Spirosoma aureum: one gene and its partner. The protein of the gene in region 1 interacts with the protein of each later gene in a pairwise test. Links are inferred from orthologs where the notes say so. Each region holds a gene or a part of one and is shown in the gene's direction. Other genes may lie near its edges.

What was found.
Region 2: the proteins of G8759_RS23810 (region 1) and ureG interact in binary tests that used the Escherichia coli proteins (3 or more experiments, as listed by UniProt). The link is inferred for Spirosoma aureum from one-to-one orthologs.

Annotation. Positions count from the first base shown.
Region 1 is NZ_CP050063.1:5,982,959-5,989,811, reverse strand. The notes cover bases 1,374-4,372. They hold G8759_RS23810 (FKBP-type peptidyl-prolyl cis-trans isomerase), read left to right. Parts: upstream 1,374-2,638; coding sequence 2,639-3,106; downstream 3,107-4,372. Other genes in these bases: G8759_RS23800 (MlaD family protein), read right to left, coding at 3,803-4,372; G8759_RS23805 (hypothetical protein), read right to left, coding at 3,225-3,620; G8759_RS23815 (fasciclin domain-containing protein), read right to left, coding at 1,631-2,233; G8759_RS23820 (hypothetical protein), read right to left, coding at 1,374-1,474. Outside these bases: G8759_RS23825 (L,D-transpeptidase family protein), read right to left, coding at 1-1,089; more of G8759_RS23820, read right to left, coding at 1,229-1,373; more of G8759_RS23800, read right to left, coding at 4,373-4,825; G8759_RS23795 (ABC transporter ATP-binding protein), read right to left, coding at 4,939-5,694; G8759_RS23790 (MlaE family ABC transporter permease), read right to left, coding at 5,762-6,577; G8759_RS23785 (LamG-like jellyroll fold domain-containing protein), read left to right, coding at 6,783-6,853. UniProt on the Escherichia coli protein: Folding helper with both chaperone and peptidyl-prolyl cis-trans isomerase (PPIase) activities. Chaperone activity prevents aggregation of unfolded or partially folded proteins and promotes their correct folding.
Region 2 is NZ_CP050063.1:2,258,779-2,265,618, reverse strand. What follows is about bases 2,473-5,458. They hold ureG (urease accessory protein UreG), read left to right. Parts: upstream 2,473-3,639; coding sequence 3,640-4,278; downstream 4,279-5,458. Other genes in these bases: G8759_RS09025 (hypothetical protein), read left to right, coding at 5,077-5,458; G8759_RS09030 (urease accessory protein UreD), read left to right, coding at 4,275-5,087; ribA (GTP cyclohydrolase II RibA), read left to right, coding at 3,092-3,604; G8759_RS09045 (urease accessory protein UreF), read left to right, coding at 2,473-3,004. Also shown: ureC (urease subunit alpha), read left to right, coding at 1-1,590; urease accessory protein UreE, read left to right, coding at 1,812-2,321; more of G8759_RS09045, read left to right, coding at 2,318-2,472; more of G8759_RS09025, read left to right, coding at 5,459-5,778; pucL (factor-independent urate hydroxylase), read right to left, coding at 5,809-6,669; allantoinase AllB, read left to right, coding at 6,827-6,840. UniProt on the Escherichia coli protein: Involved in the maturation of [NiFe] hydrogenases. Required for nickel insertion into the metal center of the hydrogenase. Exhibits a low intrinsic GTPase activity, which is essential for nickel insertion.

The DNA of each region.
Region 1 (6,853 bases):
GATCAGGCAGCGGTTCATGAAACCGGCATCGAATGTTTGTTTGCCGAGCACGAAGTTGGCTAGCTCGACGGGCTTTTGCACACGTACGCAGCCATGACTCCGCCAGCGATCGGCAGTGAGGGTGAACATGTCGCGGCCATTGGTATCGTGGAGGTAAATGGCCAGCGGATTTTCCAGATCGAATTTAATCAGCCCCAACGAATTCTCGCAACCCGATGCCTGCCGGATCCGGTACGGAAAATTTGTCTCAGACAGGCTTTCCCAGTCAATTTCTTCGGGATCTACTTCACGGTTACGACTGTCGAGTACCTGTAAATTCTGATTGTTCAGGAAGGCCAGGTTTTTCCTGATTTTGGGAAGCATTTCGTTGATCGCAATACTTTTCGGAACATTCCAGTAGGGATAGGCAACGATGTCTTTAATGTACGTTGTCATACAGGGCGTTCGCTTATCTTTTTTGCCCGTAATGACTTTCATGGGTAAAAACCGTTTCCCACTTCGATCAAACACGTTCAGTTCGCCTGCCGGAATATTAACTACCACAAATTTTTCGGGGTCGAACCGATTAATATAGCGGTAAAAATTGAGCGTTTGCCGGATCAACCGAAGCGAATCGGCAACGCCAGGACTTGCTTTTGTCCGATTTCGTAATCGGTTATAATGCTTCACTAACTGATTATACGGAGAAAAGGAAGCTACATCGGTAATGGCTGCGGGCGAGAAGGTCGTACTGATCTTCTCGGACCACGATGAATCAACGGCTTCCGGAAGGCCACTAAATTCTATCCGGGATGGCTTCTTGCCATACCGTGTTTCCATGACTAACTGGGCGATTTTTTCAGTAATATCATCTTTAGAAGTGGTGGTACTGATCGTGAAGCGGCTCGTATCGATGCCCACTGAGTCGGCATATTGGCAAACCTGGTGCAAAGTTTGCTTTGCCTGCTTAAGCTGACGCAAAGCCTGCTCCCGGTTTTGTTTCTCTTCCTGTTTTGTCTTCTGCCAGTTAATCACCTGGCGACCGACAAAGAATACGATCACTAATCCGGCCAGAATGGCCACCCCAATCCATATTTTACGTTTATCCATTTTTCGTTGAGTGTATATTCACAATAAACACCGAAATGCCCGCTTAGGTTGTGTGTATTCGGTCTAAAGCAAAAAACGCTTTTATCGGATGGACCTGATAAAAGCGTTTTTTGAGCGAATTTTGTTGATCCCTCAACCACTAACTATAGGCTGGCTTATCAATGTCAGGCTTAGGATTTGGATTCCGGTTTGGATGCCGAATTCGCAGATTAGATCCCGGTTCGTCACCATCCATATAGTCATCTTCCAACTGATCGGCAGGCAGCTCTTCTGCGTCTATCTGACTGCCGGGTCCACTGGTTCCCTCTGCCGACTGGTTAGCCAGTCCTGCGGGCGAAATAGCTTGTTTTGCACGAATCAGATCTTCTTTTTCTTCACTTTCCATTACGTCCTCCTTTCGTGGTTTGGGGCTCCTATCAACAGCCGTTTTTCAATTAGATAACCGACGATTCTCGATATTGTTCGGTTGGTATAGATAGACAAAATCCGCCAATTCGGTAATCGAACTGGCGGATTTTGTGTGCTACTAAAGATTTTTTGTCTATTTGCCTCCTTCTGCGGGCATCAGCACTGTATCAATTGAATGAACGATTCCGTTTGTGGTTTCAACATCGGCCGCGTTAACGGTCGCGGTGTTACCTGCCCCATCGGTAATGGTAACTGTATCGCCCTGTTTACCAACGGTTAGTGTGCCACCCGTTACTGTTTTGAGCTTCTGACCATCCTGCAACTGATCGGAGGTTAACTTGCCTTTTACAACGTGATACGCTAATAGTTTGACTAGTTTTCCTTTAGCCGCTGGTTGCAGAAGTCCATCTACAGTGCCTTCCGGCAATTTATTGAAAGCCTCATTGGTTGGGGCAAACACCGTGAATGGGCCTTTACTACTAGCCTGTTCGGTCAGGCCCGATACGCGCAATGCCCGAAATAAAATGGTATGGTCGGCCGATTTTGCGGCACTGATCGCCAGATCTTTACCGGTCGAAACCCCCGATTTTAAGTTTGCTCCGGGCATCCCCATCGTACTGGTTGCCGCAGCAGTAGGCTGAGCCGCCGTATTCTGATCCTGAGCTGTAATTGTTGTATTAACCCCAATAAGTAGGGCGAATCCCATCGCCCAGCCGAAACACGATTTCGTTGTCATAGTCGAGTATAAATGGTGAATACAAATCGACTTATTCGATTGAATAAGCCCCGATGCCACACACATCGGTTTCAGGTGAACGACCTTTTCGAAAAAATGTTTCGTAAACGGTATTTAATGGGATAAAAATTGAGGGAAAGCACAGCCCGGCTTTCTGATAAAGAGTTAAAAAGTTGGATGCTGTTGTTCTGATAAGTAAAACAGTTGCCTGTCTAAGTCAAAATCTTTACTGATGAGAAGTACCACTCTGCAGCGCCTATGTCCGTGTAAGGAGAATGGGTATATGTGGATAGACAAATGCATTGATTGACAATTCTTTCCCGATTGTTAATTTATTTTCGATGGGAAAGGCCAACTTTGTGTTTCGATTGTTTCTTACCAAAAACCAATCGAACGCTAATTATTATGCAGATCTCGAAACATAAAGTAGCCGCCATCCACTATACCCTCCGTGATGATGCAGGCAACATCCTGGATTCGAGCCAGGAACGTGACCCGCTCTATTACCTTCATGGCAAGGGTAACCTGATTCCAGGAATGGAAGAAGGGCTGGAAGGAAAAGCCAAAGGCGACAAAGCAAAAATAGATGTAGCTCCTGAAAAGGGCTATGGCAAACGAAATCCCCAACTTATTCAGGAGGTTCCAATCAAAGCGTTTGGTGGCCAGAAAATAGAAGTTGGGATGCAGTTTGAGACCAATCAGGGCGAATTGATCACCGTAACACAGGTAGGACCTGAAACGGTGACCGTTGATGGCAACCACCCATTGGCCGACCAGAATCTGCATTTCGACGTTGAAGTCGTAGAGGTACGCGACGCTACCCCTGACGAACTGGCGCATGGACACGTTCATGGTCCCGGTGGGCATCATTAATCGGTAGAAAGCTGATTGTCTGTGGTTTGTGGTTCGCCTTATTCGTAGGAGTAGGCGACCCACAAACCACTTTTTTTGTAGGAATGTACCTGCTGGTAATCCAGAGAATTCACCCTACTCAAAGCGCTTCATACCGTATTCTGATTATTCGTTTCCCATCTTCGGTAGGCCGATCTATCGAAATCGTTTCAACAGAAATACTTTTATTTTTGAGTACTTCTTTAACGTATTTGACATCGGTTGTTGGCTGATCATTCAGGTAATACGTTACCGTTCCGTCGGGATAATCAAATAAATTCAGGGGAAACCGAGCCGAACTGGTATTGATAATCCGGCTATATATTGTTGACGGACTCGGCGGAGATACCTGATCGATAATCTCCGAATCTTTAGGCTTGATCTGTTGGTAGGTAGGAAAAGAATTTTCCTGTTTTTTTGCCTGCGCATACGAGGTATATCTGCTTGCAAGCGTAAGCATGGCCAGACAAAGTGCAGTCCAATGATAGCCCAACATTGTATAGAGAGTTGTCGTAAGTATACAAAAAGACGCTACCCTTACTGAAAGTTGCCGTTCTATAAAGTCCGTAACAGTCAGCAAGGGTAGATAGTCCGTGCATTTTAGTAACGCACAACTTCGTTATCTAGTACATCTTTAGGGCGTATTCTGTGACATGAAAGCCGGATAGACTGGCCGGACTACGGTTTTGTGGCTGTACTATCTGCTTTACGCTTGGCATCTTCTTTGGCTTGCTTCTTGAAAAAACCACGCAACAGGAAATTATTCTGAGCGGCTTTCAAATCTTCATTGAGCAAAGCGCTACCTCTGTTTAAATTCCGGAGCGTAATCCGAAGGTTATTCGCTGTTTCCTGATCGGTTAGTAACACACCTAGCGGACTGTTGTTGTTATTGAGTTTTTCGGATGCCCGGTTAAAGTTCTCCGTGGATTTTCGCAGGCTGCCAACGGCGACATCGGCCGACGTTGCCGCGCTTTCCAGCCGCCCCGCCGAGCGGCTTAATTGGCGGAAAACCGTTGTGTCAGTCACCAGCTCATTGGCTAACGTTCCTTTTGCATTTAATTTAGCCGCAAATTGCGATACCGCGCCTGTGACCTTTACGGTGTTATCAGACGCCTTTTCCAGGTTTAGCATGGCCCGCTTAAAGTTGTTGGCAACGATCGAATCAGTCAGCACAGCGCCAACTGTGCCTTTGCCCTTTCTAAGGTTCCCGACCAGTTCTTTGAAGTCGTTGGTTACGCGCAGCAGATTGTTATTATTTTCCTGTAGGGTCGCCATAATCTGGTCTGAGCTTAGGGCCGCCTGGGTTTGCAGCCGGTCGCCGTCTTCAACCTCAGGATGATTATTGGTTCCGCCCACAATGACAACAATTTTATTGCCAATCAGCCCATCTGAGCTAATGCTTGCACTGGCGTCTTTCCGGATGAACTGCTTCGAACTCTGTTCGACGTCCATGTCTACTTCTACCTGCGCATTGCTATAGATACTGACTCGCTTAACCGTTCCGACTTTTACGCCTGAAAACCAGACGTTATTGCCTGCTTTGAGGCCTGATACATCTTTGAAAACGGCAATGAGACGGATGCTTTTCGTGAAGCGTTTTTGTTGCCCGCCCAGCACAAACACCCCTGCAACAAAGATGATAATGCCCAGCAGAACAAATATGCCAACAACAACAGAGCGTTTGTTCGATTCTGTACTCATAGTGAATTAGTGAATTGAGTAATTTAGGTAACTCGGTAATGGAGGTAATTGTGTAAAATCGTGTCAGTTCAGCAGCTGAGCCGATATTCGTTTACCGGATTACCTTACATTGGCTAATCGACAAATTTGTAATTGTAAAACTGCTGTATTCGCTCATCGGGGTCGGCAAAAACCTCCTCGAACGGGCCAACTCGCTCGAAGCGCCCATCCAGAAGCATGGCCACACGATCGCCGGTGGTTTTCGCACAGGTCAAATCGTGAGTAATGATAATGGAAGTCGCTTTAAAGCGTTCTTTAACTTCATTAATCAGGTTGTTGATCTCGATACTTGTGATCGGATCGAGCCCGGCCGTTGGTTCGTCGTAGAGCATGATTTCAGGCTTCAGCATTAAGGTTCGGGCAATACCAATTCGTTTGCGCTGACCACCCGAAAGCTCCGAGGGCATCTGGTTGATCGTCTGCGACAAACCAACATCGTCCAGAGCTTCTTCAACGGCGCGGTCAATTTCTCCCTGCGTCAGATCCCGCACATTGCGTATGAGCGGGAATTCCAGATTTTCCCGAATACTCATACTATCATACAATGCACTGCTCTGAAACGAGAAGCCAACTTTCTGACGGAACATATCGAGTTCTTGGTCGCGAAGTTTTTCAACATCCTGTCCCAGCACAACAACACTTCCGGCGTCGGGCTTCAATAAACCAACAATAATTTTAATCAACACTGACTTTCCTGTACCAGAACGACCCAACACGACTACATTTTCGCCCCGGCTAACATCCAGATCGATACCGCGCAGTACGTGTAAGTCGCCAAACGACTTTTTCAGGCCGTGAATACTGATAACTGGATCGGTTGGTTGTGTCATTTATAGTACAGGAATTTGGGTAAAAGAGTCATTAACTAAAATCTTGTTCATTCGTCGGCGTTCATCGCTAGTTGCCTCGAATAGCGGTTATGATCTGAAGCGACAGCAATTCTTCGATGAAGACCAGAAACATGGCTGTTACAACGGATGCATTGGCCGCCTTACCAACGCCCTCAGTCCCTTTTGAGGAATGATAGCCTTTGTAGCAACCGACCATGCCGATCGTAAAACCAAATACAATCGATTTTGTGATGGAAGCGAAAATATCGGTGTACGTAATGGCGCCAAAGACCTCCTGAAAATAGGACACAAAGCTGGTTTGCTCGTTCTGATTCACATTAATGAATGCCCCCAGGAGCCCGACAAAAATGGTATACATTGTCAGAACGGGAATCGTGATCGATGTGGCCAGTACACGACTCACTACCAGGAACTTGAACGGGTTTGTACCCGAAACTTCCATAGCATCGATTTGCTCCGTTACGTTCATGGAACCCAGTTCGGCGCCAATACTCGACCCTACTTTGCCAGATGCAATCAGTGCTGTTACGAGTGGCCCTAACGCCCGCACAATGGCAATGGCAATAAGGGAGGGCAGCCACGAAGTAGCCCCAAACTCAGACAACGACGGTCGCGACTGATTGGTAAACACGATACCGGTAATAAAGCCCGTTGTTGAGATCAGCAACAACGATCGATACCCTACTTCATAACACTGCCGGATAATCTCCTTAAATTCATAGGGAGGAATAAACGCTTCCCGAAAGAAGCGTCCGACAAAGGCCGAAACATCGGCCAGATTTAAGAAGAACTTATCCAGCCGCCGGTTAACGACGGGCTTACTGGATGATTTATTGGCGGAGTTGGTGGTGTCTGACTGCATTAAAGCGCTGACAGTGGTTCTGATCGGATTATTCTAATAACTGATTTGACGGGTTTGGGTTTTAATTTATCCAATACCTTCACAAAGTGTGCAACATTACTATAAACAAAACATGGAGTCAAGTCGCCCATTTGGCCGCCGAATAATCAATTAAGGACCTTGATGTAACCAGCAATCCATAAATTTGCTACCATTCAATTGCACCATGAAGAAAATTTTACCGGCGTTTTTATTGATTCGTTTAGTAAGTTGTTTTGCGTTATGCTGGGTAGTTGG
Region 2 (6,840 bases), 3.7 Mb from region 1 along the record:
AAATTTGGCGGGGGTAAAACCATCCGCGATGGCATGGCTCAATCGGCCACGGCCACTCGTGCTGAAGGCGTTCTGGACATGGTTATTACCAGCGTTATGATCATTGACTATTGGGGAATTGTGAAGGCCGATATTGGATTGAAAGACGGCAAAATTGTTGGCATCGGCAAAGCCGGAAACCCCGATACAATGGACGGTGTAGACCCGAACATGGTTATTGGCGCTTCGACCGAAGTTCATGGTGGGGCGGGTCTGATTGCTACACCGGGCGGCATCGATTCACACATCCATTTTATTTGTCCGCAACAGATCGACCATGCTTTGTTTAGCGGCATTACAACGATGATGGGCGGTGGCACCGGCCCTGCCGATGGCACCAGCGCCACAACCGTCACACCGGGTGCCTGGAATATTCAGAAAATGCTCGAAGCAGCCGATGCGTTCCCAATGAACCTCGGCTTTATGGGCAAAGGCAATTGTGCCACAACGGCCCCGCTCGAAGAACAGATCGAAGCCGGTGCGCTGGGCCTGAAAATTCACGAAGACTGGGGTTCGACGCCCGCAGTAATCGATGCTTCATTGAGAGTTGCGGATAAATATGACGTTCAGATTGCCATCCATACCGACACGCTGAACGAGAGTGGTTTTCTGGAAGATACCATCAGCGCCATCAACGGTCGGGTAATCCATACGTTTCATACCGAAGGTGCCGGTGGGGGTCATGCCCCCGATATTATCAAGGCAGCGATGTACCCGTATGTGCTGCCGTCTTCAACCAATCCGACACGCCCTTACACCATCAACACCATCGACGAACACCTCGACATGCTGATGGTTTGTCACCATCTCGACAAATCGGTTCCCGAAGATGTTGCGTTTGCCGATTCGCGTATTCGTCCTGAAACCATCGCAGCTGAGGACATTCTGCACGACATGGGTGTTTTCAGCATGATGAGTTCTGACTCGCAGGCGATGGGGCGCGTGGCCGAAGTCATCACACGCACCTGGCAAACCGCCGACAAGATGAAAAAGCAGCGGGGCTTTTTACCGGAGGATGAAGGGAATAAAAATGATAATTTCCGGGTGAAACGCTATGTAGCCAAATACACGATTAACCCCGCCATTACGCACGGTATTTCAGACTATGTTGGGTCTATTGAAGCCGGGAAACTAGCCGATCTTGTTTTATGGAATCCGGCAATGTTTGGCGCCAAACCTGAAATGATAATCAAAGGTGGCATGATCATCGCCAGCAAAATGGGCGACCCCAACGCATCGATTCCAACCCCTCAACCCGTTATCTACCGCCATATGTTCGGAGCTTATGGCAAAGCTCTTTACAAGACCTGTGCTACGTTCGTGTCGCAGGTTTCGCTGGAAATAGGAATCGTACAACAATACGGGTTGCAGAAGATGATCTTACCGGTGAAGAATTGCCGGGCTATCTCAAAGAAAGACCTGATCCACAACGATGCAACGCCCCAGATCGACGTAAATCCCGAAACCTATGAAGTGAAAGTTGATGGCGAACCCATTACGTGTGAACCCGTTGCCGTCTTGCCCTTGGCACAGCGGTATTTTTTGTTTTAGGTAACTTAGAACATTCGCGGGGAGCCTGGAGCCGTGCCACCGCAGCCGCGGACGGTGGTTTGTTTGCGCATTATCAGTAACCGTGGCACGGCTCCAGGCTCCCCGCGAATGTTCTATAACTTATTTTTTGTCGTCCCGGCGCAGGATGAATCTTTGGGTAAGACGAATACTTTCGGCTGCATCAGGATGCCTTCTGCCGTCGGGATGACAAAACCAAAAAAATGCTTATTCAACAGAAACTCGGTCATCTTGATGCTATTGACCCTGGCGACCGAATCATCGACTGGCTGCCGCTGGAATGGTTTGAAACCAGCAAGCGGATTATGCGAAAGCGAACACAATTGGGGCAGGAAATTGCGTTGAAGTTTCTGGCCGAAAATCCGCAACTGACACAGGGTGACGTGTTATACGAGGATGCTCAAACCCTGATTGTGGTTGAGGTGCTGCCGTGCGATGTACTGGTTATCAGGCCAAAGTCCATGTACGAAATGGCATCGGTCTGTTACGAAATCGGCAATAAGCATTTACCCCTGTTTTTCGATGATGATACGCTGTTGGCCCCCTATGATGCCCCACTGTTTCGATTATTGACCGCATCGGGCTATGTTGTAGAGCAGCAACAACGAAAATTAATGCAACCCCTGAGAACGACTGTTTCGCCCCACGGGCATGACAGCAGTAGTGAAAGCTTATTTTCAAAAATCCTTAAACTCACTACACCCTCAGCATGAATAGTGGTCTGATCCGTCTCCTGCAATTAAGCGATCCTACCTTACCGATCGGAGGTTATGCGCACTCGGCAGGCCTCGAAACCTACGTACAGGCCGGTGTTGTGTATAATGTCCTAACAGCAAAAATGTTTGTCGAAGAAATGCTGGCCCGGAATCTGTTCTACACCGATGCAGCCTTGGCTTCGCTGGCCTATGATGCTGCCGCCCGGAATGGCTGGAATGAACTAGTAACGCTGGATGACGAATGCACAGCCGTAAAATTGCCAAAAGAAATGCGGCAGTCCAGCCAGAAACTGGGCATTCGGCTGATGAAACTATTTCAACCGCTTTGTGACAGTGCACTGGCAAATCAGTATCGAGAATCCATACATAATCAGGAAGTTATGGGGCATTATTGCCTTGCGTTTGGTCTATATGCACAGGCATTACAAATTCCGAAAGCAGATGCCATGACCGGGTTTTATTACAATGCGGCCGTTGGTATGGTTACCAATTGCGTTAAACTGGTTCCGCTAGGCCAGCAGGACGGTCAGGAAATTCTGTTTTCGCTGCATCCGCTTATTCAGGAATTGGTTATGAATACATTACAACCCAACCGGGAGTTAATCGGTCTTTGCTGCCCCGGTTTCGACATTCGAAGCATGCAGCACGAACAACTGTATTCGCGGCTGTATATGTCTTAAATAAGTGGAAAGAGGTAAAGTCAGAGCTTTCGCTCAGCGCCAGGCGGACATCCCCGATACCACGACTAACTATAAAGTAAACTAGCAATGATCGTTAAGATGGCCGAGGGAAACCTCAAAACAAAATTTGGGGAGTACCACGAGATTCTCTTTTATGATGGACAAAAAGAGTCGATTGCTCTGATTATGGGCGATGTAGATGGCGAAGAAGACGTACTGTGCAGGGTTCATTCGTCATGCCTGTTCGGACACGCCTTTAATAGTATCGAATGTGATTGTAGAGAGCAAATGGAGATTTCTCAACAACTCATTCAGCAAGCCGGGAAAGGAATTATTATCTGGCTAGAGCAGGAAGGGAAAGGAAACGGTCATTTTGCCCTCTTAAAAAGCGTCGAATACAAACGAAAAGGATTGTCCCAGGCTGATGCGTATGAAGCAGTAGGCTTTAAACGGGACGCCAGGGACTACACGAAAGCAGCCGAAATTTTAAGTGAGCTCGGCGTTAAATCAATACGTATGTTGACCGACAATCCGAAAAAAGTAGAGATGCTCACCCAACATGGCGTTAGTGTCGTTGGCATTCAGCCTACTACCTTGTAATCAGTAGACGTAATATTCTGTAGTAAACCTACGCAATGAAGTCAAGAACCTACATAAAAATTGGTGTGGCAGGGCCCGTTGGGTCAGGAAAAACGGCCCTGATCGAGCGTTTGTCACGCCAGATGACCAGCCAATATAGCATTGGTGTGATTACCAATGATATTTATACCAAAGAAGACGCGGAGTTTTTAACACAAAACAGCCTGTTGCCCGCCGACCGAATCATTGGCGTCGAAACGGGCGGTTGCCCGCATACGGCCATCCGCGAAGATGCGAGCATGAATCTCGAAGCCGTTGAGGAAATAGCCCAGCGGTTTCCGGATGTCGAACTTATTTTCATCGAAAGTGGGGGTGATAACCTTTCGGCTACCTTCAGCCCCGATTTGGCCGACGTGACCATCTTCGTCATCGATGTGGCCGAAGGCGACAAAATTCCCAGAAAAGGTGGGCCCGGCATTACGCGTTCCGATCTGCTCATCATCAACAAAATTGACCTCGCCCCCTACGTGAACGCCGATCTGGGTGTGATGGAACGCGATGCACGCAGGATGCGCAATGGCAATCCGTTTGTATTCACTAACTTAATGAGCTTACAAGGCCTGGATAGTGTCATTGACTGGATACGTCGGTATGCCTTACTGGAAACCGTTGACGAGCCAAAACTGTGGCGATGAAGGCTGAGTTACACATCCAGACCGCCCGGCGCGAAACGCGGACTTATCTGAAACAAGCTTTTTTTACACCACCGTTCAAGGTGGCGAATATTACGGAGGATAAACGGGCGGATCCCTTAAAGCTGATGCTCATGAGTTCGTCGCCGGGAGTTTTAGATGGCGATGATTATCAACTCCAGATTGACTTGGCCGAAGGTTGTTCACTGGAGTTACAGACGCAATCGTACCAACGATTGTTCACCATGAAGCAGGGAGCGTCGCAGCGTATGCACGTTCAGATGGAAAAAGGATCGTCGTTTTGTTTCCTGCCACACCCGTCGGTGCCGCATGAGCAATCCAGTTTCTCGGCAACCAACCAGATTTATATGACCGATGGTTGTTGTCTGATCTGGGGCGAAGTAATTACCTGTGGCCGAAAACTGAACGGTGAGGTTTTTCAGTTTTCGAAATATCATACGGTAACGCAGGTATTTATCAACAATAAAATGGTGATTAAGGAAAATGTTCTGATCACCCCGGCAACAATGAACCTGACCGCAATCGGGCAACTTGAAGGCTTCACTCATCAGGCCAGCCTGATTTATCTGAATGAGAAAGAGCCTGTTGCTGAACTCCGCAAAACGATAATAGCCTATTTAGCTCAACAGACGGGTATTTTGTACGGCGTTTCGGCAGCTCCGGTCAACGGGCTGGTGGTCAGGCTACTTGGGCAACATGGTGAACAGCTTCATACATGCCTGAAAACGATTGCCGGGCAACTGCCTCAACCTACGCTTCGTCAATCCAAGTCCGTAGCCTATGAGCCATGAAACCCAGTTGCTGATCCTAACCTCCATCACGGTGGCTTTTTTGCACACGGCTACCGGCCCCGACCATTACCTGCCGTTTCTTGCATTAGCCAAAGCGCGAAGCTGGTCACTCCCGCGAACCATCGGCTGGACCATCGTTTGCGGCTGCGGACACGTGTGGAGTTCAGTGCTGTTGGGTTTGGGCGGAGCTGCCCTCGGCTGGTCGGTTGCTAAAATCAGCTGGTTTGAATCGGTCCGGGGTGGAATAGCCGGTTGGGCGTTATTCGGTTTTGGGTTGATTTACAGCATCTGGGGCCTTATTCGAGCGTACCAGAACCGGCCTCACAAACATTTTGACCTACAGGACAACGGTGAACTGTATGTTTTCGAGCATAAGCACGATCAGGCAGTATCTCCACAAAATCGTTACAAAGTCACGCCCTGGGTTATGTTCCTGATTTTTGTACTGGGTCCCTGCGAACCGATGATTCCGCTGCTTTATTTTCCGGCAGCCCGACAGTCCTGGAACGGTATGCTACTCTTAATCAGTACCTACACTATCTTTACCCTGGCTACTATGATCGGTTTGGTTCTGCTTGGATATTATGGCATTTCCCTCCTGAAAACAGAGCAGTTGGAGCGTTATATGCACGCGCTGGCCGGGCTAACCATTACTACCTGTGGCGCAGGCATGGTGTTTCTGGAATGGTAATACGTTCGCAACGACGAATAGCTCCAAATGCTAGTCTTCACTGTCCTGCTCCCTCGTCACTGTCCCGGTAATGTAGCCATACGGTTCGTCGGTGGCGATAAAAATCTCATTTTTGTTGTCCAGACCAAATTGCTCCAGATTGAACGGTATATGGTGCTTGTTGGGCATGATCAGACTAATCTCGCTCACAGCCTCATTCTCTTCCAGAACGGCCGAACCCATTGCCAGTAAGGTTTGCTGGACCGACAGACTTTTATGATGGGCAAACGTTTTCAGGAGTGTTTCTCTAATTTTAGCAAATGCCACGGTAAAATCAAGCTCCTGTGTTGTATAGGTCCAGGTAGCCTCGCATTGGGTCGCCAATATGCGATCGGCCGTTTCTTTTAGCGTTGTGAATTGGTCTTTGATATAGCCTTCGAAGCCCGAATCTGTCGTTTTCAGAATCAGTAGGTCTTTGATACCAGACGTAATGGCAATATGATTCCCGGTCTGTATGATGGTTGTTGTATGGTTCTCAGAACCACCTCCGATGTAGGCATGGTGATGTGGCTCGCCGTCGAAAGTCATTCGGCGATAGGGATGCTCGACGATATCGACTGTCGCCTGGGTTACCTGTGGGTTATTGGTGATAAAATAATTCGCTAAATACAACCCGAAATTTTCAATAGAATCCACGAAATGCGCTTGAGCTAACGCATAGACGGTGTTCTTCTGCGTGTCGGTGGGCAGTATTTTCGAGTTATCGCCTAGTGTGTGCGCAGTTTCAAAATCCCCCTGCAAAGACACATTGACGGAGATCTGCCTGAATTCATGATAGGTAGGATGCCGAATTATTTTTGACAGATTCACAGCGTTCTTACCGTACGCATTTTTTTTCAGTTTAAGCTTCATGGTTGTTTCGGCTGTTTTAGGTAGTATTAACCCCTATTATAGAAATTAATTTTCTATTTTTAGTCTACATCCTCAACTCTTCAAGGCTACCAGTTGAGTCTAATCAGCAATAAGCTATCGCCACGCTAAAGATTGACTCCAGACAATCGTTCGTATTATGGTTGATTTCGC